DNA from 3 places in the Aeromicrobium sp. Leaf289 genome. Region 3 is predicted to be linked to each of the others. Evidence: predicted binding sites of a transcription regulator. Region 3 holds the regulator's gene; each other region holds the start of a gene.
What was found. The regulator LexA, encoded in region 3, represses DNA repair genes until DNA is damaged. The targets are predictions, from matches to a motif close to TCGAACANNTGTTCGA.

Region 1 (10,152 bases), on a different contig from region 3:
GCCCGCCTCGAGCCTGGCCGAGCGGTCGGCGCTGCGCTCGCCCCTGCGCGACGTCGCCGGCATGCTGCGCTCGTTCGACTACGCGGCCCAGCAGCTGCTCGTGGGCCAGCCCGCCGACGAGGAGCAGACCGAGCGGGCCGCGGCCTGGGCGCGCCACAACCGGCTGGCGTTCTGCGACGGCTACGCCAAGGCGGCCGGCCGCGATCCACGCGACGACGCCGACCTGCTGCGCGGCCTCGAGCTCGACAAGGCCGTCTACGAGGTGTCCTACGAGCACGCCAACCGACCCGACTGGTCGAGCGTCCCGCTGGGGTCGATCGCCCGGATCCTGCGTGAGGGTGAGTGACATGAGCGAGTCCACGACGAGCTGGCCCCCCGCGGTGGGTGACCTCGACCTGCACCTGGTGGCCGAGGGCCGCCACGAGCGGCTCTGGGAGGTCCTCGGTGCGCACGTGCGCACGCACGAGGGCCCGTCCGGGCCGGTGGGCGGGACCTCCTTCGCCGTCTGGGCGCCGAACGCGCAGGCCGTGCAGGTCGTCGGCGACTTCAACGGCTGGGACGGCGGGGCCCAGGCGATGCGGGCCCTCGGCGGTTCGGGCGTGTGGGACCTCTTCGTCCCGGACGTCGGCGCGGGCGCGCGCTACAAGTTCCGCCTCCAGGGTCCCGACGGTGCGTGGCACGAGAAGGCCGACCCGCTCGCCTTCGGCACCGAGGTCCCCCCGGCCACCGCGTCCGTCGTCGTGGAGCCGCAGCACCGCTGGCGCGACGATGCATGGGTGGCCCGACGCGACGCGACCGCGTGGCTCGAGGCGCCGGTGAGCGTGTACGAGGTGCACCTCGGGTCGTGGCGACCGGGGCTGTCCTACCGGGAGCTGGCCGACGAGCTCGGCGACTACCTCGTCGAGATGGGCTTCACCCATGTCGAGCTCATGCCCGTGGCCGAGCACCCCTTCGGCGGCTCGTGGGGCTACCAGGTCACGTCGTACTACGCCCCCACGTCGCGCTTCGGCTCCCCCGACGACTTCCGGTGGTTCGTCGACGAGCTGCACCAGCGCGGCATCGGCGTCATCGTCGACTGGGTGCCCGCGCACTTCCCGCGGGACGAGTGGGCCCTCGCCCGCTTCGACGGCACCCCGCTGTACGAGCACCCCGACCCGCGGCGCGGCGAGCAGCCCGACTGGGGCACCTACGTCTTCGACTTCGGCCGCAACGAGGTGCGCAACTTCCTCGTGGCGAACGCGCTCTACTGGCTCGAGGAGTTCCACCTCGACGGCCTGCGCGTCGACGCCGTCGCCTCGATGCTCTACCTGGACTACTCGCGCAACGACGGCGAGTGGGTGCCCAACAAGCACGGCGGCCGCGAGAACCTCGAGGCCGTGCAGCTGCTGCAGGAGCTCAACGCCACGGTCTACAAGCACCACCCCGGCGTGATGATGATCGCCGAGGAGTCCACCGCGTGGCCCGGCGTCAGCGCGCCCACCGACGCCGGCGGTCTCGGCTTCGGCTTCAAGTGGAACATGGGCTGGATGCACGACACGTTGTCATACCTGGGGCAGGACCCCGTGCACCGCTCGTACCACCACGGCGAGATGACCTTCGCGATCGACTACGCCTGGACCGAGAACTTCGTCCTGCCCCTCTCGCACGACGAGGTCGTGCACGGCAAGGGCTCGCTGTGGGGCCGGATGCCCGGCGACGCCTGGAACAAGGCGGCCGGCGTGCGCGCGCTGCTGGCCTTCATGTGGGCGCACCCCGGCAAGCAGATGCTGTTCATGGGCGGGGAGTTCGGCCAGGAGGGCGAGTGGGCCGAGTCGCGCGGTCTCGACTGGCACGCGCTGGAGGACCCGCTGCACGCCGGTGTGCTCGAGCTGGTCAGCGACCTCAACCTCACCTACCGCGACACCCCGGCCCTGTTCACGGCCGACGCGCGTCCCGAGGGCTTCCGGTGGATCGACGCCTCCGACACCCAGGGCAACGTCATCTGCTTCCTGCGGATCGGCTCGGACGGCTCGCAGCTGGCCTGCCTGGCCAACTTCTCCGGCAGCCCTCACCACGACTACCGGGTGGGCCTGCCCCTGCCCGGCACGTGGCGCGAGGTGCTGAACACCGACGCCGAGTCCTACGGCGGCTCCGGCGTCGGCAACCTCGGCAGCGTCGAGGCCGAGATGGTTCCGCACCACGGGTTCGCGGCATCCGCCGAGGTCCAGCTGCCCCCGGCCGGGGTGCTCTGGCTGGTGCCCGAGCAGCAGTAGGTCGGGCCCGGTCCGCGCCCTGCGCACCACCCTTCGGCCCCGCTCCGCACGGAGTGGGGCCGAAGGTCTGTGGACCGCCGGGACGTTCTGCTTGTATTCGAACATGTGCTTGTTTCATGCCTGATCCTGCCTCTAGAATGGGAGTAGATCAGCAGGAGGAATCATGAGCGTCGCCGCACTCGACACCCACCCGGTGCCGGCGTGCGTGCGTTCCGCGCGTGAGTCGTTCTCCGCGGTGCCCACGAGTGCGTGGGACGGGCTCGAGACCGGCGAGGTCCGACGGTTGATCGGTGAGCTGTCCCGGTTGGAGTCCCAGGTCGCCGCGCACAAGATGGCCGCCGCACGCGTGCTGGAGAAGGCCCGCAAGGCCGCGGCGAACGGTGACGGACCGCGCCCGGGAACGGGCACCTCGACCGGGGCCACGATCTCGTTCGACTTCGGTGGGGACCGCAGCGGCGCCGACGCGTTGGTGAACACCGCGCAGCGGATCGAGGAGCAGACCACCCTCATCGAGAACGCGCTCGCCGCCGGGGTGATCAGCACCAAGCAGGCCGACCTCATCTCCCGCGCGTTGGCCAAGCTTCCCGACGACGTGACTTCAGAACAGCGTGAGCGGTGCGAAGAGACCCTGCTGAAGGACGCGCAGCGGCTGACTCTGAAGGACCTGCGCCGGCGGGCGGCTCGGATCACCGAGACCTACCGCAAGACCGTCGACGAGGTCGACGCCGACGAGGACGAGATCCTCCGCAAGAAGGAAGAGGCGGCCCGGGCGAAGACGAGCTTCTCGATGTGGGACAACAACGACGGCACCGTCACCGGCAGCTTCACCCTCCCCGAAGCACAGGGCGCCATGCTCAAGACCGCCCTCGACGCACTCGCAGCACCCCACCAGAAGGTCGGCACCGTCAACGCCGCCACCGGCGAGATGGACGAGGTGGGATTCGGCCAGACCTACCCCCAGCGCCTCGGCCACGCCTTCACCACCCTCATCGAGCACCTCCCCGCCGACCAGCTCCCGTCCAAAGGCGGCGTCAGCGCGGTCGTCACCGTGAATCTCGACCTCGAGACGCTCATGGGTGGCGTCAAGGCCGCCGGGCTGTCGGACGGCACCCGGATCTCGGCCGGCGAAGCCCGCCGGCTCGCGTGTTCGGCGCAGATCGTGCCCATGGTCCTCAACGGCAAGCCACTCCCGCTCGACCTCGGATCAGCGAACCGGTACTTCAATCGGGCCTCGCGCCGAGCCATGGAGAAGAGAGACGGCGGATGCACCACACCCGGTTGCGACCGAGACGCCAGATGGACCGAGGCCCACCACCTCAACCCCTACGCCACCTCCAAGACCACCGACATCAGAGACGGCGCACTGCTCTGCCCGTTCCACCACCACCGAGCCCACGACCAAGGCTGGATCGGACGCATCAACCCCGACGACGGCCACGTCGAGTGGAAGCTCCCCGGCTCCGACACCTGGCAACGCAACCACCGCTGGCGACCCTGACACCCGACCAACGACGACATCCGACCCATCGGTCGGGGCACTCGTGCTGCCCGGCTGCCACTAAGCCGCCTGGAGTGGTCTCGACACACCTCCCCTCGCTGGCGCTCGTGGAGGCACTCGACCACCGGGGTGCTCACGGATCTCCGAGGCGTTCGGTGGATGGTCCCGGATGCTCGACCATCGGGGTCGGGATCGGCGGCGCGGCACTGTGCCGCGACCACCCGGCCGGCTGCACCTAGGCTGACGACCATGACGACGTGGGGTGCATCGAGCGAGGTCGGACGTCTGCGGACGGTCATGCTGCACCGGCCGGGCCAGGAGCTGGCGCGGCTGACGCCACGCAACAACGACTCGCTGCTGTTCGACGGCATCCCGTGGCTGGGGCGCGCGCAGGACGAGCACGACGCGTTCGCGCAGGCGCTGCGCGACCACGACGTCGAGGTGCTGTACCTCGTGGAGCTGCTCGTCGAGACGCTCGAGCAGCCCGAGGCGCGGGCCGAGATCATCGCCAGCACCACGGCCACGCTGCACCTCGGCGACAGCCTGCGCCGCTACCTCGTGTCGGCGCTGACCGACCTGCCTGCCGACGAGCTGGCCGCGGTCGTCACCGCCGGCCTGCGCAACGACGAGATCGCGCACCGCAGCATCGTCACGAGCCTGCTGCGCCCCGACGACTTCCTCGTGGACCCGCTGCCCAACCTGCTGTTCACGCGCGACTCCTCGGTGTGGCTGCCGGACCGGGTGGCCGTGACCAGCCTGGCCATGCCGGCCCGCGTGCGCGAGACGCAGCTGACCGGGCTGATCTACACCCACCACCCGCGGTTCGCCGGCGCCGAGCGCGTCCACGGCCCGCACCTGGAGCACCTCGAGGGCGGCGACGTGCTGCTGCTCGCCCCTGGCGTCATCGCCGTCGGCGTCGGCGAGCGCACCACCCCGGCGGGCTTCGAGCGGTTCGCCTCGACGGTGCTCTCCACCGGGCTCGCACGGACGGTGCTCGCGGTGCCGATCGCGCAGGAGCGCGCCACCATGCACCTCGACACGATCGTCACCATGGTCGACGTCGATAGCGTGGTCATCTACCCCAACATGGCCGACGAGCTGCGCGCCATCGCCGTCACGGCGAGCGACGACGAGGACGGCACGCTGGTGGTGGGTGCCGAGCGGTCCTTCTTCGAGGCCGCGGCCGAGGCGATGGGCATCGAGGCGCTGCACCGCATCGACACCGGCCTGGACCCGGTCACGGCCGAGCGCGAGCAGTGGGACGACGGCAACAACACCCTCGCGATCGACGCCCGTCTCGCCGTGGCCTACGAGCGCAACGAGCAGACCAACGCCCGGCTCGAGGAGCACGGCATCGAGGTCGTCGCGATCAGCGGCTCCGAGCTCGGGTCGGGGCGCGGTGGCCCGCGCTGCATGAGCTGCCCGATCCTGCGCGACTGACCCTCAGACGATCGTGACCTGCGGGCTGTAGAGCGCCATGGCGTCGAGGGCGCGGCGGTGGTTCTCCGGCGAGGAGCCTGCGCAGGCGTCGGCCACGACCTCGACGGTCGCGCCCGCATCGGCGGCAGCGAGCACCGTCGAGAGCACGCAGCAGTCGGTGGACACCCCGGCCACCACGAGCGTCGGCGCGGACCCGGTGACGGCCTGGACCGCGTCCCACTTGCCGAACGTCGGCGCGGACACGACCGTGGCCTCGGCCGCGAGGTCGGCCAGGTCGGGCACGACGTCGAACATCGGGTCGTCGGGCGGCCGATCGGCGAAGGGCCATGCGTCGAAGTAGGTGCGCCAGGACCCGATGCGCTCGGCGTCCGGGGCCGGGACCCATCGCGTGACGATCGTGGGCAGAGCGGCGGCCAGCGCCCGGATCGGCTCGACCGTGTCCGCGAACATCGGCGACCCCCACGGGGAGTCCGGGTCGGCGAACACCCGCTGCGGGTCCACGACGACCAGCCAGCGGTCGATCACGGGACCAGCGCCTCCTGGCGGCGGACCACGGAGCGGCGGGCGACGAGCGTGACCACCAGACCGAGGGCGAAGGCCACGAGGACGCCGAGGTTGGCGTACGGCCAGGCACCGTCCCAGCCGGCACCGTCGGGCAGGCGGGTGCCCAGGCCGAACGGCTGGATGAGGTAGCCCTGCCAGTCGTTCCACGCGGTGCCCGAGACCTGGTTGACGACCAGCCCCCAGCCGATGACCGAGGCCACGAGCATGGTGCCCACCGACGTCCAGTCGACGGCTCCGTAGCGGCCGGAGGCGTCGAACAGGGCGGCGTCGTCGTAGTCGCGCCGACGCAGCGCGATGTCGCCGATCATGATGCCGGCCCAGGCGGCGATGGGGACCCCGAGCGTGATGAGAAAGCTCGTGAACGGGCCGAGGAACGTCTCCGCCACGAACACGACGTAGACGGTGCCGAGCGTCAGGATCACGCCGTCGATGCCGGCAGCGGCGGGGCGGGGGATCCGCACGCCCAGGCTGAGCAGGGTGAGGCCCGAGGAGTAGATGCCGAGCACCGCACCCGAGACGAGGGCCAGCACCGACGCGACCAGGAAGGGCACGAGGAACCACGTGGGCAGGACGGACGCCAGGGTGCCGATGGGGTCGTCCACGATGCCCGCGCTGAGGGTGTCCGAGGATCCGGCCAGCAGCACGCCGTAGACCACGAGGACCACCGGGGCGAGAGCGCCGGCGATCGTGTTCCACAGCACGATCTGCGAACCAGGGGTGTCACGCCGCTGGTAGCGCGACCAGTCCGCGGCGATGTTGATCCAGCCGAAGCCGAAGCCCGTCATCACCATGACGAAGGCGCCGACGACGGCCTGGCCCGAGCCGCCGGGCAGCGCCGTGACGCGGTCGAGGTCGATCTGGTCGAAGGTCAGCAGGATGTAGCCGATGGTCACGGCCCCGGTCAGCCACGTGAGGACCGACTGCATTCGCATGATCAGGTGGTAGCCGGCCACCGACGCCGCGACGATCAGCGCCGCGATCACGACGCACGCCACGACCTTGGTGCCGGTGCCACCGCCCCAGCCGAGCTCCCGGAAGATGGTCGCCGTCGCGAGCGTCGCCATGATCGCGAGGAAGGTCTCCCACCCGATGGAGATCAGCCAGCTGAACACGCCGGGCACCTTCTGGCCGACGACGCCGAAGGGCGCGCGGCTCAGGACCATGGTCGGCGCCGACCCTCGCTTGCCCGCGATGGCCACGAGACCGCACGCGGCGAAGGAGACCACCACGCCGAGCACGGTCACGAGGACGGCCTGCACCAGCGAGAGGCCGAAGCCCAGCACGTAGCTGCCGTAGGAGATGCCGAACACCGACACGTTGGCCGCGAACCACGGCCAGAACAGGTCGGACGGCTTGGCGGTGCGGTCGGACTCGTCGATGACCTCGATGCCGGCGACCTCGATGCCGGCACGCCGCACGGCCTCGAGACCGGACGGACCTGCGGTGGGCTGCTCGTTCATGCACCCAGCGTCCCACGGTCGGGCTCGACGTGGGCCCACCATCGGGCCCACGGGCCCGGGTGCCCAGCAGTCCGGGCGGCCTAGCCTCGCTCACCGGCACCGGCCCCCGGAGCCCATCCCCCCTCGGAGACTCCCATGAAGCGCACCCTCCTCGCCCTGACCGCCTCGGCCGCCGTCGCCCTCGCCACCACCGCCGGTCCGGCGGCGGCGTCCAACCCCGTCGACGTGACCAAGGAGTCCTGCTTCTCCAACCAGACGCTGCGCGCCGGCTGCGTCAGCCTGAAGTGGGACGCGAGTGACCGGAACGTCCGCGCGATCGGCCTCGCCTGGTCGAAGGGCGACCCCAAGGTCGGCGCGGTCACCGAGCTCACCCTGCAGCGCCGCACGTGTGGCGGGTCGTGGAGCACCGTCTCCTACGACGCCGACCCCGACGGCTACGCGGTGCTCGACACCGTCGGCTCCCCGGCGTACTCGGCCGGACTCACCGGTCGTCAGTGGCGCGCGAAGGCCGTGGTGTCGTGGAAGGTCTCCGGCTACCCCAGCACCCGCGGGAGCTCCGTGCGCACGACCCCCGTCTTCGGCTCCTGCTGACCCGCCCGGCTCAGCGGATGGTGAGCTGGCGGCTCGTCAGGTTGGAGCGGGCGTTGCGCTGCTCCGACGTGAGCGGGGCGTCGTCGGCGATGGCGGCGTCCAGACGCTCGGACAGCGCCGCGAGGGGGGCGTCGAGGGCCGCAGCGCCGTCGTCGACCACGGCGGGGTCCATCTCCCACACCGGCACGAGCAGGCCGTGCGCGCGGAACATGCCGATGAGCTTGGTGCCCTCGCCCAGCGTCTCCTCACCGGCGGCGGCCAGCCGGGCGAAGCCGTCGAGCACCGTGTCCTCGTTCTTGGTGACCACCCAGCGCAGGTAGCGCTTGTCGGCCATGCGCACCCAGTAGGCGGCCTCGACGGAGGTCAGACGCTCGGTCGGCGAGACCGACTCGTTGGCCTGGGCGAGCGCGTCGGAGCCCTCGGCATCGGTGCCCTCCACCCAGAAGTCGAAGCCGTCGTGCACCTCGACGTCGAACGACGACGCCGGGTCCACGACCTGCTGCAGCCGGTCGCCCACGCCGGGGTCGCGCACGGGGACGGGGTTGCCGGGCTCGGTCTCGCGGGCGGTCTCGATGGTGCCGGCGAGGTCGCGGCTCACGTCGCCGTGGTTGTGCAGCACCTGCAGACCGAGCCAGATCTCGCCGTCGGGACGGCGGATGCCGGCCCCACTGCCGGGGAGCAGGGAGCACACGCGCACCTGCTCGCCGCCGTTGAGCGTGACCGTGGCCGTGGCTGCGGGCACGAACTCGCGCAGCGCGATCCAGTCACCCTCCCCGGGCAGTCCCTCGAACGTGCGGGCCACGAACGGCATGCGGGCAGGCTTCGGGGCCTTGGTGCGGCGCGACTTCTTTCCCATGGCCGCACCCTAACGAGCCGGGCCGAGGTCTGCGGAGGAGAGGGTCGTCAGTGGTCGAGGGCGAGCTCGGCGCCCACGCGCGTTCCGGCCGACATGTCGACCCACCAGCGGTCGGCCACCCGGTTGATGATCGACAGGCCACGACCGCTGAGGGAGTCCTCGTCGAAGTCGATCGGCTCGAGCGAGGCGCCCTCGCCGCCGTCGTGCACGCTGATCTCGAGCAGCTGGCGATCGACGTCGATCGTCCAGCCGATCTCCATGGTGCCGTCGGCGGCGGGCCGGCCGTGGGCCACGGCGTTCGCGACCATCTCGCTCAGCACGATGAGGGCGTCGTCGATGGTGCCGGGGCTGGCGCGATGGACGGTCAGGAAGCCCGCGAGCTTGGTGCGCGCCATGCTCGGCGTGGACGGCTCGAACGGCAGTCGCACGGTCGCGGAGGGGCGTGACAACGCCGGTGTGGCGCCGGCTCCGCTCTCTCCCTCTGCACGCATATAGTCCAAAGTAACCATGTCCCCCCTGGTTTTCCACCCCCTGGCCCCACTCGCCTCCCGAGACGGACGATGCCGGTGGGACGGGCGGGACGCCCCACCAGACGAGGAGTGAGACCTGTGGACGTCCCCACGACGACCGTCGAGGACCTGCCCGACCCCCTGCCCGACGACCTCGTGGTGCTCGACGTGCGCGAGCAGCACGAGTGGGACGCCGGGCACGTCGACGGCGCGACGCACGTGCCGCTCGGCGACCTGCCGACGCGCGTCGGCGAGCTCGACCCGCAGGCCCGCACGCTCGTGGTCTGCCACCTGGGTGGACGCTCGGCCCGCGCGACGGCCTGGCTGTCCCAGCAGGGCCACGACGTCGTCAACCTCGCCGGCGGCATGGACGCGTGGGAGGCCGCAGGGCGGCCGACGACCTGACCCGGCTCCACGTCTCGGCCCACGCCAGGGCCCGGACGCGGCGAGGCCCCCGGACCGTGTGGTCCGGGGGCCTCGCCGTGGCGTTGCCGGGCGTGCGGTGCACGCCCTAGCTCACTTGGCGGCAGCCTTCAGCTTCGAGCCGGCGCTGACCTTCACGCCGAAGCCGGCGGGGATGTCGATGGTCTCGCCGGTCGCGGGGTTGCGGCCCGTGCGCGCGGCACGGGAGACGCGCTCGACCGAGAGGATGCCGGGGATGGCAACCTTCTCGCCCTTGCTGACGGCGTCGATGAGAACGTCGGCGAGCGCGCTGAGCACGTCGTCGGCGGTCGTCTTGGTGGTGTCGGCCTTCTCGGCGAGAGCCGAGACGAGGTCGCTGCGGGAGATAGCCACGGGGACTCCTAGGAGATTCGGATGTTGTGCGCTTGTCAGTCTAGGGAGGAAACACCGACATTCCGCGGCACCCCGGGCCCTACGGCGTGCCTCGTCCCCGTGATATCGGGCCTCGGAGCGACTCCCAGGCCGGTCCGGGGGCGTCCACGAGCGCCGGGAGGGCGTCGAGGTAGCGCTCGCGCGGCCA
Region 2 (10,152 bases), on a different contig from region 3:
ACGCACCCGTGTGGCGCGGGAGATGCACGACGTCGTGGCGCACGGCATCACCGGCATGATCGTGCAGGCCGATGGTGCGCGCTACGCGGCGGAGCAGGACCCGGCCGTCGCGGTGCGCACGCTCGGGACGGTGGCGACCACCGGTCGTGAGGCGCTCACCGAGATGCGTCGCCTCCTCGGCCTGCTGCGCGGCACGTCGGACCCCGAGCTGGTCCCTCAGCCCGGACTGGGCGAGCTGCCGGCCCTTCTGGCCGCCGACGTCGAGGCCGGCCGCGTGCGGGCCACGCTGCCGGACCCGACCCCCACCGTCCCCGACGGCGTGGCGCTGACGGTCTTCCGCGTGGTGCAGGAGTCGCTCACCAACGTGCGCAAGCACGCCGGCCCCGACGCGACCGCGGAGGTCGAGGTCCGCGAGGACGGGGCCGACCTCGTCGTGACGGTCGCCGACGACGGCCACGGCGCAGCCGGTTCGCCGACGTCGGGCGGCCTGGGGCTGGTCGGCATGCGTGAGCGCGTGGCGGTGCACGGTGGCTCCCTCGACGTCGGTCCGGCGCCCGGTGGAGGCTGGCAGGTGCGTGCGAGGATCCCCCGGTGAGCGACGCGACCGCACCCACCCGCGTGCTGCTCGTCGACGACCAGCAGATGGTGCGTGCCGGGTTCCGGATGCTGGTCGACAGCCAGCCCGACCTCGAGGTCGTGGGCGAGGCGGGCGACGGCCAGGCGGCGCTGGACCTCCTCGGCGCGACTCGCGCCGACGTCGTGCTCATGGACGTGCGCATGCCGGTGATGGACGGCGTGGAGGCGACACGTCGGATCCTGCAGGACGACCGCGAGACCGCGCCCCGGGTGATCGTGCTGACCACCTTCGACCTCGACGAGTACGCGTTCGCGGCCCTGCAGGCAGGCGCGTCGGCGTTCCTGCTCAAGGATGCCGCGCCACCGGACCTGCTGGCCGCGATCCGAGCCGTGCAGGCCGGTGACGCGGTCGTGGCGCCGTCGACCACCCGACGTCTGCTCGACCACTTCGTGCAGCCGTCGGGCTCGCGCAGCGTGGTGAGCGAGGCGACCACCCGGCGGCTCGCGGAGGTGACTGACCGCGAGCGCGAGGTGCTGGGCCTCATCGCCCGCGGCCTGACCAACCCCGAGATCGCCGCGACCCTCGTCGTCTCCGAGGCCACCGTGAAGACCCACGTCGGCCGACTGCTCGCCAAGACCGACTCCCGCGACCGCGTCCAGCTCGTCCTGCTCGCCCTCGAGGCGGGGCTGGGGTAGGCGGGGGCCGCCCGGGGGACGCAAGATTCTGCGTTCGAGTGCGGCGACCCGAACGATGCTGCGTTCGCGTCCGGATCCCGTCGTGAACGCAGCATCCTTCGCCTTCCCTCACGCGAAGGCAGAATCCTGCGTCCTCCTCGGGTAGGGAGGTAGGCCTCGCACCCCATACGGACCCGATGAGGTGCGAGACCTACCGCCGACCCCGCGATGCGGTGCGACACCTACCTCCGACGGCCCGGACGGGGCGAGAGTCCACCCACGGGCTGACGCCAGGACCATCCCTCGCTCCGACGACTCGGGGGGTGTCGGATCCATAGCGTCGTCGGCATGACGATCACAGCACAGGCAGCCGTCGCGACCGCCGCGTCGGCGCGCGACCTGACCAAGACCTACGGCACCGGCCCGGCGGCCGTGCACGCCCTCGACGGCGTCTCCCTCGACCTCGCGCCCGGACGCTTCACCGCGATCATGGGGCCCTCGGGCTCGGGCAAGTCGACGCTCATGCACTGCCTCGCCGGGCTCGACCGGCCGACGCACGGGACCGTCTCGGTCGACGGCGTCGAGCTGACCAGCCTCGACGACGACCGACTCACCCGGTTCCGCCGCGACCACCTCGGCTTCGTGTTCCAGGCGTTCAACCTGCTGCCGATGCTGACCGCCCGGCAGAACATCGTGCTGCCGTTCGAGCTGGCCGGCCGACGCATCGACGCGAACGTGCAGGACGACATCGACACCGTGGTCGGGGTCCTCGGGCTCGGCGACCGGCTCGACCACCGCCCGAGCGAGCTGTCCGGCGGACAGCAGCAGCGCGTCGCGATCGCCCGCGCGCTCGTGAGCCAGGCGTCGATCGTGTTCGCCGACGAGCCCACCGGCAACCTCGACAGCACCGCCTCGGCCGAGGTGCTCGCCTACCTGCGGCGTTCGGTGCGCGAGCTGGGCCGCACGGTCGTGATGGTCACCCACGAGCTCGACGCCGCCGCCTATGCCGACGACGTCGTGGTGCTGGCCGACGGTCGAATCCGCTCCCACCTCGTGGACCCGTCGCGGGCCGAGCTCGCCTCGGTGCTGGCCGCCCGTCCCGACGCCGACCTGACGCGACCCGAGGGAGGCGCCCGATGAGGACCGTGATGCTCGCGTCGCTGCGCACCCACACCCGCCGCTACGTCGCGGCGCTGCTCGCCGCGACCATCGCCGTCGGGTTCGTGGTGGCCACCAACGCGATCGCCTCGGCGGCCAAGTCCGGCCTCTCCGCGGGGATCGACGAGGCCTACCGCGGCGCCGACCTGGTCGTCGGCGACGACTACGGGATCGGCACCGAAGACGTCACCCCCGTCCTGGAGACCGCGGCGCGCCAGGGGGACGCCGCGGCGGTCATCGGGTCGTCGTTCGAGCCCGTCACCCACGACGGCATCGGCCTCGGCTCGGACACGTCCATCGGCACGGTGAGCACCGACGAACGGCTGCTGCGCCAGAGCATCGCCAGCGGTCGGGCCCCGACCAGCGACGACCAGGCGCTCGTGGACGAGCGCACCGCCACGGCGGCGCGACTCGGCGTGGGCGACGAGCTGGTCGTGGGCAAGGGCGAGGAGGCGAGCACCGTGACGGTCGTCGGCATCGCGAAGCCGTCGTCGTACCTCGCGGCCGACGTCTACGTCCCGTGGGGCACCCTGTCGAAGCTCCCGTCGGCCTACCCCGACGCCGTCGTCTACGACGTGCGCGGCGGTGACACCGCAGCCGCCACGTCCGCGCTCTCCCGAGCGGTGGACGCGGAGGTGCGCGACCGCGCCGCGTACGTGGACGCGCGCGTGATCGCCGTCAACCAGGGAGTCGACGTCATCAGCTACGTGCTGCTGCTGTTCGCCGCCATCGCCGGCTTCGTGGCGGTCCTGGTCATCGCGAACACCTTCACCATCCTCTTCGCGCAGCGCACCCGCGACCTCGCCCTGCTGCGCTGCGTCGGCGCGACCCGGCGCCAGGTCGTCCGCTCGGTCCGCGTCGAGTCCCTCGCCGTGGCGCTGGTCGCGTCGACGGTCGGCGTGCTCGCCGGCGCCGGGGCGGGCTACGGCATCGTCGCCGCGGTGCGCGGGGTGACCGGAGGTCGTCTGCTGGGGACCGTGTCGTTGTCCCCCACCTGGATGGTCGCGGCCTTCGTCGGCGGCATCGTCGTGACGGTCACGGCGGCCTGGCTGCCGACCCGACGCGTGGTGCGGGTCAGCCCGCTCGCCGCGCTCCGGCCGATGGACGCGGACGTGCGCACCCGTGCGGGCAAGGGCCGCGTCGCCCTGGGTGTCGCGGCCGTGCTCGGCGGCTCGGCGGCGCTCGCCCTCGCGGTGCAGCAGACGTCCATGCCACCCCTCCTGGCCGGCGGCATGCTGTCGTTCGTCGGCGTGCTGCTGCTCGGACCCGTGCTCGTGCCGGCGATGCTGGGAGTGGCCGGACGTCTCCTGGGCCGCACCGGTCTCGCCGCCCGCCTCGCCACGGCCAACGCGGTGCGCAACCCGCGCCGCAGCGCCGCCACCACGGCGTCGTTGCTCGTCGGCGTCACCCTGACCACGGCGGTGCTCACCGGCATGGCCAGCGCCCGCGGGGCGATGGACGACGAGATGGAGAAGCAGTACCCGGTCGACGTCGCGCTCACCGGTGACGGACCCGTCTCGGCCGGCACGCTCGAGTCGGTGCGAGCGACTCGCGGCGTCCAGGACGCCGAGGCCGTGCCCGGCGTCCGCGCGACGCTCGACGGTGTCGGGGAGGTTCCCGTGCTCGCGCCCGACGCCGCCGCCTCGTCGGTGGCGCGAGGTCGTGGGTTGGTCGAACCCGGTCGCCTGGAGGTGTTCATCCCGCCGGACGTCTCGGCCGACACCGAGACCGGGTTCCCCGAGACGATGACGCTCGAGCGCGCCGGCCGCACCGTGGACGTCGAGCGGGTGCTCGTGGGCAGCGAGTGGGGGCGGTCCGTCGTGGCCGGGCCCGGCGTGCTGGAGGCCCTCGGCGGCAGCATCGAGCCGCAGGCCGTCTGGGTGCGAGCCGACGACGGCGTGGACGTCGACGAGCTGAGCGGCAGCCTGGGCGCCGTCGCCCGCGACGCCGACCTGGAGCTCACGTCCACCCTCGCCCAGCGGGGATGGGTCGAGAAGCAGCTCGACGTGCTGGTGTGGTCGGTCCTCGGCCTGCTGGCCGTCTCGGTCGGCATCGCCCTGGTGGGCATCGCCAACACCGTCGGCCTGTCGGTCCTGGAGCGCGGCCGTGAGCACGCGTTGCTGCGGGCCCTTGGCCTGACCCGGCGCCAGCTGCGCCGCATGCTCGCCGCCGAGGGCTTGTTGCTGGCGCTCGTCGCCGCGGTCCTGGGTACGGCGGTCGGCGTGACCTACGGCTGGCTAGGGACGCTCGCGGTCGTGCGGACGGCTGTCGCCGACGTCTCCCTCGTCACGCCGTGGGACCAGCTGCTGGCCGTGGTGGTCGTGGCCGCTCTGGCGGGTCTCGTGGCCTGCGTCCTGCCCGCCCGACGGGCGTCGCGGGTGGCTCCGGCCGAGGGCCTGACGCTCGACTGAGGCATCGGCGTGACGGAGGTCCCGGAGGTCCGGGACCTCCGTCACGTATTCGAACGTGTGCTTGTTTCTTGTCCGGTGTGCCCTGTAGAATAGGTGTAGACCAGCAGGAGAAAGCATGAGCGTCGCCGCACTCGACACCCACCCGGTGCCGTCGTGCGTGCACGGACTCCACGCCCTTCTCGACACGGTCCCCACCGCGGCGTGGGACGGCCTGGACCCCGCCGAGGTCCGACGACTCCTCGCCGAGATCGGTCGCGCCGAAGCACGGCTGTCGGCCCACAAGATGGCCGCCGCACGTGTGCTGGAGAAGGCTCGCAGGGCCGCTGCGAACGGTGACGGACCGCGACCGGGGACCGGTACCTCTACCGGGGCAACGATCTCGATCGACTTCGGTGGTGACCGCAGTGGCGCCGACGCGTTGGTGAACACCGCCGAACGGATCGAGGAGCAGACCACCCTCACCGAAGCCGCCCTCGCGGCAGGCGAGATCACGATGAAGCAGGCCGACATCCTCTCCCGCGCCCTCGCGAAGCTGCCCGAGGACGTCACCAGCGAGCAACGCCTGATGTGTGAGAAGACCCTGCTCAAGGACGCGCAGAAGCTCACCCTCAAGGACCTGCGCCGCAGGGCCGCCCGGATCACCGAGACCTACCGCAAGACCGTCGACGAGGTCGACGCCGACGAGGACGAGCTCCTCCGCAAGAAGGAAGAAGCCGCGCGAGCCAAGACCAGCTTCTCGATGTGGGACAACAACGACGGCACCGTCACCGGACGCTTCACCCTCCCCGAGGCCCAGGGCGCGATGCTCAAGACCGCGCTCGACGCACTCGCAGCCCCGCACCAGAAGGTCGGGACCGTCAACGCTGCGACCGGGCAGATGGACGAGGTGGGATTCGGGCAGACCTACCCCCAGCGCCTCGGCCACGCCTTCGCGACCCTGGTCGAGCACCTCCCGGCCGACTCCCTGCCGTCCAACGGTGGCGTGTCCGCCGTGGTGACCGTCAACCTCGATCTCGACACCCTGATGGGCGGCGTCAAGGCCGCCGGGCTGTCGGACGGCACCCGCATCAGCGCCGGCGAAGCCCGCCGGCTCGCCTGTTCCGCCCAACTCGTGCCGATGGTCCTCAACGGATCTCCACTGCCTCTCGACCTCGGCTCCGCGAACCGGTACTTCAACCGCAGCTCACGCCGGGCGATGGAGAAGCGCGACGGCGGATGCACCACACCAGGTTGCGACCGCGACGCCAGATGGACCGAGGCCCACCACCTCAACCCCTACGCCATCTCCAAGACCACCGACATCAGAGACGGCGCACTCCTCTGCTCGTTCCACCACCACCGAGCACACGAACAAAGCTGGATCGGACGCATCAACCCCGACGACGAACACGTCGAGTGGAAGACACCAGGATCCGAGACCTGGCAACGCAACACCCGCTGGCGACCCTGAACCCACACCCACCACCGCACCCCGACCCATCGGTCGGGGCAGGCGTGCTGCCCAGCCACCACTGAACCGCCCGGAGTGGTCTCGACACCCCTCCCCTCGCCGGCGCTCGTGGAGGCACTCGGCCATCGGCAGCCGGCAGGATCGGACGGCCCGGTCATCGGTCGAGCTGCGACCACCAGTCCGGCACGAGCCGATCGTAGATCGCCGTGAACGCCGCCGCGTCCGGGTCGGGCAGGTCGATCCACGACCGGATGACGCCGACCGTCCCGAGCGCGATGAGGCGCAGGGCCGCGTCGGCGACGACGTCCGGGTCGGCACCGGGGACGTCGGTGGGCAGCGAGAGGCGGCCCTCCTCGAGCAGCTGCCGCGAGGATCCGAGGAAGTGCTCGCCGAGCATGGCGTGCAGGCCTCCGGCTCCCGCGTCGTCGGCCAGGCCACGTCGGTACACGGGCAGGTGCCTCAGGACGTGCTCCAGGACCCGTCGTGTCGTCTCCACCACGGCCGCGTCGGTGCCTCGGCCGGGGTCGTGGAGGAGATCGGCGCGCAGGCCGTCGAGCTCGGCCAGGAGCGCGGCCCGCAGCAGTCCGTCCGGCGTGGACGCGTGCTCGTAGAACGTCGAGCGATGCACGTCGGCACGGCGGGCCACCTCGGTGACGCTCAGCTGCTCGACGGGCGTCTCGGCCGCGAGGGCAAGGACGGCAGCGAACAACCGGTCACGGCTACGTCGGGCTCTCGCGTCCACGGGACCCCTCCCTCACCGACGTCCCCGGGACCGTCCCGGTCTCGTTCGTCACACCGCTGGGCAAGTCTATCCGACAGTTGTAGGATGAGATTTGTCCGACAGGTGTCGGACAGAAAGTGAGGACGTCATGGCCACCTACGACGTCGCGGACCGTTCCGCGATCGTGACTGGCGCCGGCTCCGGCATCGGCCGGTCCGTGGCCCTGCTGCTCGCCGCGAACGGAGCCTCGGTGCTCGTCCACGACCTGCGACAGGACTCGGCCGACCAGGTCGTGAAGGAGATCGAGACCACCGGCGGCACCGCGCGCGCCTTCGTCGGCGACGCCGCCGACCCCGCGGTCGCCCAGGCCGCCGTCGCGGCAGCCCAGGAGATGGCACCGCTGCGGATCGCCGTCAACAACGCCGGCATCGGCGGTGCCGCCGAGCCCGTCGGCAGCTACCCCGTCGACAGCTGGGAGAAGGTCGTCAGCGTCAACCTCAACGGCGTCTTCTACGGCATGCGTGCACAGGTCCCCGCCATCACGGACGCCGGCGGCGGCGCGATCGTCAACATGGGATCGGTGCTCGGCTCCGTCGGCATCGCCGGCTCCTCGGCCTACGTCACCACGAAGCACGCACTCGTCGGCCTGACGAAGAACGCAGCACTCGAGCACAGCGCCGACGGGGTCCGCGTCACGGTCGTCGGCCCCGGCTTCATCAGCACCCCGCTGCTCGAGGCCAACCTCGACGACGATGCGCAGGCCGCCCTCGCCGCCAAGCACGCGACAGGCCGCCTCGGCACCCCCGAGGAGGTCGCGTCGCTCGTGGCGTTCCTCGCCTCGGACGCGGCCACGTTCGTGACGGGCAGCTACCACCTGGTCGACGGCGGGTACGCCGCCCAGTAGGCAGCGCGGCCCGGGCCGGCGTCGCACGGTCGACCGGGCCCACGGTCGCCGGCACGACGTCTCGTCATCCCCTGGAGAGGCGTCGTGCCGGTCCCGCCCTCACGCGTCGCCGCGTGCTCGCAGGACGTGGACCGCCTTCGCGTCGGAGTCCCAGTGGCGCAGGGCGGCAGGAGCGCCCGCGAGCTCGGACGGGATCCCGGCCAGGAGGTCGAGCGCGTGCGCGAGCTGCTCGTCGCCGAGACGACGGGCGAGCGTGACGTGCGGCGTCCAGCGCCCGGGCAGCGTGAGGTCGGGCCGATCGGGCGCGTCGACCATCGCCGCGTCGACGGCCGCGTGGGTGGCCAGCAGAGCCGCGCTCGGGATCACCGCGCGCGAGACCACGGCGGACCGTCGTCCCCTGAACACCAGCAGTCCCCCGAGCCGGACCTCGTCGGGCAGCTCGACGTCGGCCAGGCGCTCGATCGTCGCCACGCCCAGCGCCGACGCGACACCCAGCGTGACGTGCGGGGCGTTGGTGAGCCCCAGGTGCAGCGCCTGGCTCGGCAGCCCCGCCGCCGACAGCAGGCCCCACTCCTCGCGCACGGCGGCGTCGAGGTCCTCGTCGAGCGTCAGCTCGATGGTCTGTGGCACGGTCCCGTCCTCTCCGGGCCGACCGTAGTTCAGCCGGCCCAGAAGCCGCGGCCGGGCCAGCCGCCGAAGCCGCCGTCGAACCCAGCGCCACCGCCAGTGCCACCGCGGCGGGAGCCGAGGTAGGACTCGACGACCGCGACGCCGAGGTCGTCGAGCTCCGGAGCCACGACGGTGCCGTCGACCTTGCGCGCCATCTGGTCGATGAAGCGCGCCAGGCCCGGGTCCTCCCCCAGCCTGAAGAAGGTGGTCTTCGCGCCCAGGCGCATCGACGCCTCCAGCTCGCGGACGCTCAGCGCGATCGTGACCGGGTGGGGCGGATAGCTGAAGAACACCTCGCCCGACGACTCCAGGTGCGACGTCGGCTCGCCGTCGGTGACGATCAGCAGCACCGGCTGGGCGTTCGGGTGCTTGCGGAAGTGCCGGTTGGCGAGCAGCAGGGCGTGGTGCAGGTTCGTGCCCTTGGCGTACTGCGCGTCGAGCGCGGTCAGCTCCTCGATCTGCATCGACTCGGCATGCCGGCCGAACGCGATCAGCTCGAGCGCGTCGCCGCGGAACCGGGTGCTGATGAGGGTGTGCAGCGCCAGCGCCGTGCGCTTCATGGGCACCCAGCGGCCGTCCATGGCCATCGAGAACGACGTGTCCACGAGCAGGGCCACGCAGGCCTGCGTGCGGTCCTCGGTCTCCTGCACCTCGACGTCGCCGATCTGCAGCCGCACGCCGTCGCGGGCTATGGACGCCGCGGTCCCACCCTCGCCGACCGTGCGCACCACCGCGTTCGTGACCGTGCGGGTGACGTCCCACGGCTCCGTGTCGCCGAAGGCCCACTCGCGGGTGGCGCCCGACCGCTCGCCGGCCGCCCCGGCATGGCGGGTGTCGCGCTGGCCCTGGCGACCCGACATCGACTCCGCGACGTCGCGCAGCAGCGCCTTGCCCAGCTGCCGCATGGCCTTGGGGGTCAGCCGCAGGGCACCGTCGGTGCCGCGCTGCACCACGCCGGAGTCGCGCAGCGCCTTCTCCAGCTCCTTCAGGGTGCGTAGGTCGACCGACGCCTCGTCGCCGAGCTGGCGCGAGAGCGCGTCGAGGTCGACGTCGTCGAGGTTCGAGCCCCGGTAGGACTGGGCCAGCTGCTCGGCCAGGGCGTCGAGGTCGGCGAGGTCCTGGAAGACGCCCGTGCCGTCGCCGAGGCCCACCCCCTGCTCGCCGTCCATAGGGGTGGAGCCACCCCAGTCCTCGCCCGGACGCAGGGACTGGAGGTTGCCGTCGAGCCGGTCGAGCGCCTCCATCAGCTGGGGCGAGCCGAACGCCTGCGCCGACATCTGCATGAGCTCCTGGCGCTGCTCGGGCGTCATGGAGTTGAGCATGCGCTGGGCCGCGGCGGACCGCTGGGCCATCGTGTCGAGCAGCTCGTCGAGGTTCGACGGGTTCTCCGGGAAGTGCTCGCCGTGCTTCGCCATGAAGTCGTCGAAGTCCTGCTGGGTGTCCACACCCTGCTGACGCTTCTCGAGCAGCCCGTTGAGGTCGTCGAGCATCTCGTTGACGGCCTCGCGGTCGGCGTCGGTGGCGTTCTCGAGCGCGTTCTTCATGCCCGCGAAGCGCTGGTCCAGCAGCTCACGCCCGAGCAGGTCCT
Region 3 (10,152 bases):
GGCGGGTGGCTCCCGAGGCTGCCGACCAGGTGCTCCCCTCGAACGGCCGCCGGCTCGTGCGCGCGCTGGAGGTCACCGAGATGACCGGCCGACCGTTCGTCGCGAGTCTTCCGGCTCACCGCTCGATCTACCGACACGTGACCCTGCTCGGCCTCGACGTCCCGCGTCCGGTGCTCGACGAGCGCATCGTGCGTCGGGTCGATGCCATGTGGGAGCAGGGACTCGTCGAGGAGGTGCGCGGCCTGCTCGATGCCGGGATCGACGGCTCGCCCACGGCGTCGCGCTCCATCGGCTACCAGCAGGTGCTCGCGATGCTGCGTGGGGAGGCGAGCGACGAGGAGGCCCGCGCCGAGACCGTGCGGGGCACCCGCGCGTTCGCCCGGCGACAGGACCGGATGTTCCACCAGGACCCGCGGGTGCACTGGCTGCCCCACGACGAGCCCGACCTGCTGGCCCGCGCGCTGGACCACGTGGCACGGGGTGGGGAGCCCGGCGACGCCGCGGATCCGTCGGGCCCGCGGCCGTAGACTGGTGTCATGACTTTCCCCTGGCTCAAGGGGCACGGCACCGAGAACGACTTCGTCCTGCTCCCCGACCACGACGGCACGGTGCACGGCGACCTCGATCCCGCGTTCGTGGCGGCGCTGTGCGCGCGACGCACCGGCATCGGCGCCGACGGCGTGCTTCGCGTGGTGCGGTCGGCCGCGCTCGACGAGCCCCAGGCCGCCGCCAGCGCAGGGGAGTGGTTCATGGACTACCGCAACGCCGACGGCACCGTCAGCGAGATGTGCGGCAACGGCGTCCGCGTGTTCGCCCGGCACCTGCTCGACGAAGGACTCGTGCCCGGGGGCGAGCCGGTCGTGGTCGGCACCCGCGACGGCGACAAGATCGTCACGCTCGACGGCAACGACTACGTCGTCGACATGGGCGGCGCGACGTTCGTCGAGGGCAGCAAGGTCGTCGTCGACGGGCGCGCCTGGGAGGCCGTCGGCGTCCGCACCGGCAACCCGCACGCCGTCGCCTTCGTCGACCGGCTCGACGACGCGGGCTCCCTGCTCACCGAGCCCGAGTACGACTCGCGGGTGTACCCCGACGGCGTGAACATCGAGTTCGTCGACGTCCGCGGTGACCACCACATCGCGATGCGGGTGCACGAGCGCGGCTCCGGCGAGACGCGGTCCTGCGGCACCGGTGCTTGTGCTGCAGCCGTCGCGACCGCCTCGGTGCAGGCCGACACCCTGCCCACGACCTATCGCGTGGACGTGCCCGGCGGCACGGTCCGCGTCACCTGGACCGCGGACGGCCGCGTGCTGCTGGCCGGTCCCGCCGAGATCGTCGCCCGTGGCGACATGGAATGGATGGCATGAGTCGATCTACCCCCACCCCCGGACCCGACGTCGACGCGGAGTCGCAGCGGGCCACCGAGGGCGCCCACGAGGGGCTCGAGCTGGCGGAGCGCCAGTCGCTGCGCCGCGTCGCCGGTCTGCGCACCGAGCTCGAGGACATCACCGAGGTCGAGTACCGCCAGCTGCGGCTCGAGCGCGTCGTCCTCGTGGGTGTGTGGACGGACGGGTCGGCCGAGGACGCCGAGAACTCGCTGGCCGAGCTCAAGCTGCTCGCCGAGACCGCGGGCTCCGAGGTGCTCGACGCGCTGCTCCAGCGTCGTCAGCGGCCCGACGCGGCCACCTTCATCGGCAGCGGCAAGGTCGAGGAGCTCACGGCGGCGGTGCAGGCCACCGGCGCCGACACGATCATCTGCGACGGCGAGCTCGCCCCCAGCCAGCTGCGCAACCTCGAGGACCGCACCAAGGTCAAGGTCGTCGACCGCACCGCCCTGATCCTCGACATCTTCGCCCAGCACGCGAAGTCGGCGGAGGGCAAGGCGCAGGTCGAGCTGGCCCAGCTGCAGTACCAGACCCAGCGTCTGCGCGGCTGGGGTGGCAACCTGTCGCGCCAGGCCGGTGGCCGTGCCGCCGGCGGTGAGGGCATCGGTGGCCGTGGCCCCGGTGAGACCAAGCTCGAGACCGACCGCCGCCGCATCCAGGCCAAGATGGCCAAGCTGCGCCGTGAGCTCAAGGCGCTGCGCACCACGCGTGACATCAAGAAGGCCCAGCGTCGGCGCAACGCCGTGCCCGCCGTCGTCATCGCCGGCTACACCAACGCGGGCAAGTCGAGCCTGCTCAACCGGCTCACCGGCGCCGGCGTGCTCGTCGAGGACGCCCTGTTCGCCACCCTCGACCCCACCACCCGCAAGACCCAGGCCAGCGACGGACGTGTGTACACGATGTCCGACACCGTCGGCTTCGTGCGCCACCTGCCGCACCAGCTCGTCGAGGCGTTCCGCTCCACGCTGGAGGAGGTGGCCGAGTCCGACCTGGTGCTCCACGTCGTCGACGCGTCCCATCCCGACCCCGAGGGGCAGATCGCTGCGGTGCGCGAGGTGTTCGCCGAGATCGACGCGACCGGTGTCCCGGAGATCATCGTGCTCAACAAGGCCGACGCCGCCGACCCGATGATGGTCAATCAGCTGCTCGCCCGCGAGCCGCACGCGGTCCTGGTGAGTGCCCGCACGGGCCAGGGCATCGACGAGCTGCTCGCGGCGGTCGAGGCGGACCTGCCTCGCCCGGAGGCCCGGGTGGACGTCGTGGTGCCCTACGACCGGGGCGACCTGCTCAGCCTCGTGCACCAGACCGGCGAGATCGAGACCCTCGACCACGCGTCCGACGGCACGCACCTCGTCGCCCGCGTCTCCGACGAGCTCGCGCACCAGCTCAACGAGCTCTGAGGCCGGGCGACGCCGGCGCCGGCGCACTCGGCTGTGGACGGGGGCCGGACCGGCGCGGGGCGTCCGTCTAGGCTCGCCACCATGTCCGACAGCCCCTCCGCCGAGCCCAGCGTCCGCGAGGTCCTGCACGCCGCGGTCGGCGCCCTCGGCGGCACGGAACGCCCAGGTCAGGTGGCCATGGCGGAGGCCGTCGCCGAGTCCCTCGGCTCGGGTCGACACCTGCTGGTCCAGGCCGGGACGGGCACCGGCAAGTCGCTCGGCTACCTCGTGCCCAGCCTGCTCCACCAGGACCGCGTGGTGGTCTCCACCGCGACGCTCGGACTGCAGCACCAGCTCGTCCAACGTGACCTCCCGGCCCTGGTCGCGGGTGCACGCGAGGCCATGGGCACCACGCCGTCGTACGCCGTCGTGAAGGGTCGCGCCAACTACGCCTGCCTGCACCGCGTGCGCGAGGGCGTGCCCGACGAGCAGGGTGCTCTCGTCGACCTGCCCGAGGGAAGCCTCGGCGCCGAGGTGCTGGCGCTGCGCGAGTGGGCCGAGGACCTTGCGGGCAAGCCGGGAAGCGGCGACGGTGCGCACGGCGACCGTGAGTCCGCGCCGTCGCACACCGATCGCGCCTGGCGGCAGGTCAGCGTCAACCACCGCGAGTGCGTGGGTGCCACGCGCTGCCCGCACGCCGCGGAGTGCTTCGCGGAGCTGGCCCGCGAGTCCGCCCAGCACGCCGACGTCGTCGTCACCAACCACGCGCTCCTGGCCATCGACGCGATCGACGGCGTGCCGATGCTCCCCGAGTACGACGCCGTGGTGGTCGACGAGGCGCACGAGCTCGCCGCCCGCGTCACGCAGGCCGCCACGTCCGACCTCGACCCGGCGGGCATCGAGCGCGCCGCCCGGCGCGCCCGCCCCCACACCGACGGGGAGACCGACGACCTCAACGAGGCTGCCGACGCCCTGGCGGCCGCCCTGGCCCGCGTCGACGTCGGACGCATCGACGTGCTCGACGACGAGCTGGCCGAGGCGCTCGCGCGGGTCCGTGACATGGCCCGCGCCTGCCTGTCCGCCTTCCCGCGAGAGAAGTCCGACGGCGAGGCCGACGCCTCCCGCCAGCAGGCGAAGGCCGGGCTCGAGGAGGTGCGTCTCGTCGCCGACCGCATGGCGAGCCTGCGCGAGACGGAGGTGCTGTGGCTCTCCGACACCCGCGGTCCGGTGCTTCACGTCGCTCCGGTCGACGTCTCGGCCAGCCTGCGCGACAAGCTCTTCGAGGAGAAGACGGTGGTGCTCACGAGCGCCACGCTCACCGTCGGCGGTGGATTCGACCCCGTCGCCGCGGCCGTCGGGCTCCGCCCGGGGGACACCGAGGTGTGGACCGGCCTCGACGTCGGCTCACCGTTCGACTACCGACGCCAAGGCATCCTCTACGTCGCCAAGCACCTGCCGCCGCCGGGTCGCGACGGCATCACCGACGCCCAGCTCGACGAGATCGCGGCCCTGCTGGAGTCCGCAGGCGGACGGACGCTGGGGCTGTTCTCGTCGCGACGTGCGGCCGAGGCCGCAGCCGAGGGAGTGCGCACGCGCCTTCCCGACCACGAGATCCTCTGCCAGGGCGACGCGCAGCTGTCCGAGCTGACGCGGCGCTTCGCCGAGGAGGAGCGCACCAGCCTGTTCGGCACGCTCAGCCTGTGGCAGGGCATCGACCTGCCGGGCGACACCTGCCGGCTCGTGATCATCGATCGGGTCCCGTTCCCGCGGCCCGACGACCCGCTCATGAGCGCCCGTCAGCGTCTGGTCGAGAAGCGGGGCGGCAACGGGTTCATGACCGTGGCGGCCAGCCATGCCGCACTGCTGCTGGCACAGGGGTCGGGGCGTTTGATCCGGCGCACCACCGACCGGGGCGTCGTGGCGGTGCTCGACCCCCGACTCGTCACGGCACGCTACGGGTCGTTCCTTGCCGCCTCGCTGCCTCCGCTGTGGCGCACGACCGACCGCGACGCCGTGCTCGGGGCGCTTCGTCGACTCGACGACTGACGACGCGTCGGCCGTTCGCCCAGTCGGCACCCGGACGTGGTCCGCGCGGGGTACGCTGAGCCGTCATTCCCACGTATGAAGGGCTCGGGGCTCCATGCGCCGTCTTGCCGCGTCTGTCGCGTTGATCGTCAGTTCCACCCTCGTCGTGGCGGTGCCGTCGACGGCCCAGGCCGCCACCGGTCTGGAGGTCCGCTCCAACGTCGTGGCCGTGGAGCGCCCTGACTCGACGGGTCACCACCCCCTCTACCTCTACGCGGTCTGCAAGGGTTCCAAGACCTGCTCGGGCACGGCCACGCTGGTGCAGGGCGGTCTGGTCAAGACCACGTCGTACTCGATCAAGGGCGGCAAGAGCGGCTACCTGAAGGCCTACTGGAACAAGGCGGCGGCCCAGCCGACCGAGCTCGGCAAGGTCGACGCGTTCAAGCGGACCTTCACCTGGACCCCCAAGGGTGCGTCCAAGAAGAGCAAGTCGATCTGGCTCGAGCCGCGCATCTACAGCCGTCGGATCCAGGGCCAGGTTCGTGGTCCCGCGTCGTCGCGCATCAAGGACCTGCAGGTCTCCAAGTGGGTCGTCAGCGGCCTGCGCAGCAGCCGGGTCAGCACGGCGCCCGTCGGCTCCGACGGGCGCTTCGACATCGGCTCCTCGGCCCTCGGCCGCAACAACAGTCCGGGTGCGGCCTACCGCCTGAGCGTCTCGGCCGTGGTCGACGGCACCGAGCGCGAGTGGTTCTGGCGGGGGAGCACCACAGGGTCCGGCTTCGCCGACGGCGGTGGCGGCTGGATCCGCGACGCCGCCGTCGTGCGTGTGCAGAAGGCCGGCGACTTCCAGGCGGACTTCGCCTACGGCACGGTCAGCGGGCGCCTCACGGGCACCGGCTCGGCGGGTGCGGACGTCCGCGTGCTCACCCCGCCGCCGTCCTACCCGAGTCGTTCGTCGGACCGGCGCGGTCTCGACGTGCCCTACTGCGCCAACGAGTTCGGGCGCGTGCGCACCGACGACGCCGGCCGCTACTCGGTCACGTTCGTCCCGCGCCCCGACGCGGTGCGGTACCGCTACATGGTCGACTTCGAGCCGGCCGGCGCACTGCGCGGCGCCGTGATCATCTCTGAGGGCAACGTCGTCGACAGCTGCCAGGCCGCCATCAAGTACACGCGGGACATGTCCGACCTGCTCGGCTTCCCCTCGGGATCCGAGACGCTCCCGGTGGGCGACGTGAGCACGTCGGCGGACCAGCGCAGCCTCACGATCAACGGCAACACGCTGAAGGGTGGCTCGGTCCACGACCGCTGGACCACGCTGCGCGAGTACTCCGTGGGCCGCAAGATCCTCGAGTCGCCGATCGTGGCCGAGGGCTACGCCAACAGCAGCGGCAACAAGACGTTCGCCGCGCGCCCCGGCAAGTACTGGGTGGAGGTGGGTCGCCGGACCAGCTGCTCGGCCTGGTATCCCAGCATCTACTCCAACAACTACCTGTACCACAAGGGTGGCGAGCGAGGCAGTGAGCGCTGGAAGACCGTGGGTGGCAGCGTGCCGGAGTACTCCACGTCCTACCGCTACGGCTACGTGAAGCGGAACCCCCCGAAGGGCTACAAGGGCTGGATGTACCGCGACGTGTGCAAGGCCGTGGGCGCGGGCAAGTACGTGCTGATCACGGTGGGTGCGGGCGACCGGACGGTCGACGTCACGAACCCCCGCGGCGGCACCATCTCCGGGCGGGTCACCCGGGTGGGCGGCAAGTCCAACAAGGAGATGCTCGTGACCGCGTACTCCACCGACGGCAAGAAGGTGCTGCGCTCGGCCTACAGCAGCCGCAGCGGTGGCTTCGTGATCCGCGGCCTGGCGAGCGGCTCCTACAAGATCGTCGTGAACGCGGACTCCTGGCGCGGCATCAGCCGCTCGTTCTCCGGCAAGAAGTCGGTGAAGGCCAAGGCGGGCAAGAACGTCTCGGCCGGCACGCTGCGCTTCAAGGGCTGACGACGGAACCGGGCTACCAGGCCCGGGCTTGGTACAGTGCAGCGGTCCTGCCATCGAAGTTCTCGGGGAATTGATGTTCCGTCGTACCGCCGTCCTGCTGTCTGCCGTGCTCGTCGCGACGGGCGCCCTCGTCGGGCTGAGCGCCTCCACCGCCCAGGCCGCGACCGGAATCGAGGCGCGGTCGAACATCGTCGCCGTCGGCTCGCCCAACTCGGCCGGACACCGTCCGGTCAAGATCTACGCGCGCTGCAACGGGTCGAAGACCTGCTCCGGTCGTGCGGCGATCCTGGGCCAGACCCGGTACGTCAACTGGCCGTACAGCATCAAGGGCAACAGCGCGGGCTACATCACCGTCTACTGGCTGGGCGACGAGGGCAACACCGCGCCCACGGGCCTCGGGTCCGCCCCCGGGCAGCAGGGGACCACCTTCGAGCGCACGCTGCGGGTCTACCCCTCGGGTGCCTCGGCGCGTGACAAGACGATCACGCTGGAGCGGACCCAGGCCAGCCGGAACCTCAAGGGCACCGTGTCGGGCCCCGGCCTCGGCAGCCGGGTGACCGACGTGCAGGTGACCAGCTGGAACGTCAGCGGACTCGTCTCGCGTCGTCTCAAGACCGTCGACGTCGCGTCGAACGGCACCTACGACTTCGGTGCCGTCTCGCTCGGCACCAACAACGCCGCGTCCTACGGCTACCGGCTGAGCATCCGGGCGCGGGTCGACGGCACGGTCCGCGAGTGGTTCTGGCGTGGCACCGACGGACGGCCCACTGGCGGCGGCAAGCGCGTCAGCGAGGCGCACGCGGCCTCGGTGACCAAGTACAACGACTTCGTGGCCGACTTCCGGTTCGGCCGGATCGCCGGCACGCTCAGCGGGGCCGGGTCCACCGGCACCGACGTGCGCGTGATCGCCCCGCCCGTCACCCGGCCGACGCGCGCCTCGGACCTGCGCGGTCTCGACGTGCCCTTCTGTGCCAACGAGTACGGCGCCGACACGACGTCGGGGTCCGGCGGCTACGACATCACGTTCCTCCCGGTGAGCCAGAACGGCGACTCGCGCTACCTCGTCTCGCACGAGGGCACCAACCGGGCCGGCGTCATCACGACGGGCGGGCGCCAGTACGCCAGCTGCAACGCCGCCACGAAGTACACCTACTCCGCGAGCGACGACGACCTCATCTCCTACGGCACCGGCGGCCTGTCGGCCACCATCTCCGCCAACCTCGACTCCGGCAAGCACGCGCTCGGCTTCGACACCGACGCGACCTACACGTCGTCGATCAAGCCCCACGACACCTGGACGACGGTCCGCGAGTACGTGCCCGGCACCAAGATCCTGGACCGCCCGATCATCACGGCCGGCCACGCCAACTCCTCGGGCTTCAAGCAGTTCGAGGGTCTGCGCAACGGCAAGTACTGGGTCGAGGTCGGGCGACGGACGGGCTGTTCTGCCTGGTACCCCAGCATCTACAAGGACAACTACCTCTACCACAAGGGTGGCGAGCGCGGCAGCGAGCGCTGGAAGACCGTCAATGGCGCCTACCCCGAGTACGAGACGTCGTACCGCTACGGCTTCAAGGCCAAGAAGCCGCCGAGCGGCTACAAGGGCTGGATGTACCGCGACGCCTGCGTGGCGCAGAGCGCCGGTGACTACAAGCTCGTCACCATCAACAACGGCGACGCCACGTCGAACACCTCCAGGCTGCGCAAGGGCGCCACGATCTCGGGCAAGGTCTCGCGGATCGGCGGCAAGAGCAACAAGGAGATGCTGGTCTCGGTGTACTCCACGCAGGGCGTGCTCGTGATGCGCTCGGCGTACACGAGCTCCTCGGGCCGGTTCGTCATCCGCGGCCTCGCGTCGGGCAACTACCGGGTCCTGGTCAACGGTGACTCGTGGCGCGGAATCGGCCGCACCCACAAGGGCACGCAGACCAAGCGGGTCACGGCCGGCAAGTCCTACAGCGTGGGCACGCTCAACTTCCGCAGCTGAGCTCAGCTCGCCCGGCATCGCTCGGACGCCGACGCGCGACGAGGCCCTCTCCCGTGAACGGGAGAGGGCCTCGTGGGTGATGAGCGCTGACGGTGGGTGTCAGAGGCGGCGCAGCACCGTGGTGACCTTGCCCAGGATCGTGGCGTGGTTGCCGTCGATGGGGGAGTAGTCGTCGTTGTGCGGCAGCAGCCAGATCTGACCGTCCTTGCGCTGGAACGTCTTGACCGTCGCCTCGCCGTCAAGCATGGCGGCGACGATCTCGCCGTTCTCGGCGACCGGCTGCTGGCGGACGACCACGTAGTCGCCGTCGCAGATCGCCGCGTCGACCATGGAGTCGCCGCGCACCTCGAGCAGGAACAGGGTGCCGTCGCCGACGAGGGAGCGGGGGAGCGGGAAGATCTCCTCGACCTGCTCCTCAGCGAGGATCGGACCGCCTGCGGCGATGCGACCGAGCATGGGCACGTAGGTGGCCTCGGGGCGCTGGTCGCCGAAGCCGGTCTCGTCGACCTCGGAGTCGTCGGCCGAGCTGAGCGTGCGCCGCGCCTTGACCACCTCGGGCAGGAAGATCTCGATCGCGCGCGGGCGGTTCGGGTCGCGCTTGACGTAGCCGAGACGCTCGAGAACCCGCAGCTGGTGGGCGACCGAGGAGGTGCTGGCCAGGCCGACGGCGCCACCGATCTCGCGCATGCTGGGCGGGTAGCCGCGCTGCTCGATCTGGTCGCGCATGAAGTGCAGGATCTTCTGCTGCCGGCCGGTGAGGCCGGTCATCTCGTCGACGGGACCGTCGGGCAGCTCACGCACGGAGTTGCGTGAACCCTTCGGGCGGCCCCGACGCGGCGCGTCGGCGGAGGGGTCGAGGGTGCTGTCGTCGCTCATGGTCCCCACGCTAGACCTCTGCGGGGACGTTTACAAACACATGTTCGACAGCGTGTCGCGCGTTCGAACGGCGCGCTCGACGGTCCCGCAAACGCCCTGGGAGCGGTCACGCGCGTGCGACGCGTCACAGTCAAACACCGTGTCGAAGATTCTTTCGCTGGAATGGCAGGCGAGTGACCGTCCTGTTCGGATTCCTGTTCGAAAGGGGGCTGCTTTTGTCGGCGCCGTCCCCTACTGTCGTACACGTGTTCGATCGAACATCTGTTCGTCGGATCCGCGGAGCACCACCGCCCCCGGAGCATCGACGTTCGAATGACATCGACAGGTGCTCGATCGACACACCAAGACTCCTTCCTCTCCCTTCCCCGGAGGTCACCATGAGCACCATCACCGTCTACGAGACCAGCCGCTTCGCCCCCTCGTTCTCCCGCGGGATCGCCTCGGCGCCGCGCAGTACCACCGAGCCGGCTGCGGTCCGGCTGACCCGTCGGGGCCGCCTCGTGC

Region 1: ASF37_RS05250 (HNH endonuclease signature motif containing protein) is a predicted target of LexA. The motif match lies at 2,350-2,365, and genes of this name have one in related genera.
Region 2: ASF37_RS06995 (HNH endonuclease signature motif containing protein) is a predicted target of LexA. The motif match lies at 4,870-4,885, and genes of this name have one in related genera.

The regions. Positions count from the first base shown of each region.
Region 1 covers NZ_LMNK01000002.1:285,809-295,960, forward strand. The annotation lists gene ASF37_RS05240 (aminoglycoside phosphotransferase) at 1-346, shown strand, start outside; gene glgB (1,4-alpha-glucan branching protein GlgB) at 348-2,252, shown strand; gene ASF37_RS05250 (HNH endonuclease signature motif containing protein) at 2,416-3,750, shown strand; gene ASF37_RS05255 (arginine deiminase) at 4,000-5,190, shown strand; gene ASF37_RS05260 (cysteine hydrolase family protein) at 5,194-5,715, opposite strand; gene ASF37_RS05265 (cytosine permease) at 5,712-7,214, opposite strand; gene ASF37_RS05270 (hypothetical protein) at 7,350-7,805, shown strand; gene ASF37_RS05275 (DUF5926 family protein) at 7,816-8,661, opposite strand; gene ASF37_RS05280 (ATP-binding protein) at 8,709-9,152, opposite strand; gene ASF37_RS05285 (rhodanese-like domain-containing protein) at 9,270-9,575, shown strand; gene ASF37_RS05290 (HU family DNA-binding protein) at 9,687-9,959, opposite strand; gene aat (leucyl/phenylalanyl-tRNA--protein transferase) at 10,045-10,152, opposite strand, start outside.
Region 2 covers NZ_LMNK01000002.1:629,396-639,547, reverse strand. The annotation lists gene ASF37_RS07015 (sensor histidine kinase) at 1-595, shown strand, start outside; gene ASF37_RS07010 (response regulator transcription factor) at 643-1,272, shown strand; gene ASF37_RS07005 (ABC transporter ATP-binding protein) at 1,600-2,391, shown strand; gene ASF37_RS07000 (ABC transporter permease) at 2,388-4,820, shown strand; gene ASF37_RS06995 (HNH endonuclease signature motif containing protein) at 4,936-6,270, shown strand; gene ASF37_RS17125 (TetR/AcrR family transcriptional regulator) at 6,425-6,979, opposite strand; gene ASF37_RS06985 (SDR family NAD(P)-dependent oxidoreductase) at 7,140-7,895, shown strand; gene ASF37_RS06980 (2'-5' RNA ligase family protein) at 7,995-8,525, opposite strand; gene ASF37_RS06975 (VWA domain-containing protein) at 8,555-10,152, opposite strand, start outside.
Region 3 covers NZ_LMNK01000001.1:396,633-406,784, reverse strand. The annotation lists gene miaA (tRNA (adenosine(37)-N6)-dimethylallyltransferase MiaA) at 1-527, shown strand, start outside; gene dapF (diaminopimelate epimerase) at 537-1,367, shown strand; gene hflX (GTPase HflX) at 1,364-2,785, shown strand; gene ASF37_RS01865 (ATP-dependent DNA helicase) at 2,867-4,810, shown strand; gene ASF37_RS01860 (carboxypeptidase-like regulatory domain-containing protein) at 4,932-6,785, shown strand; gene ASF37_RS01855 (hypothetical protein) at 6,859-8,772, shown strand; gene lexA (transcriptional repressor LexA) at 8,872-9,648, opposite strand; gene ASF37_RS01845 (LysM domain-containing protein) at 10,026-10,152, shown strand, end outside.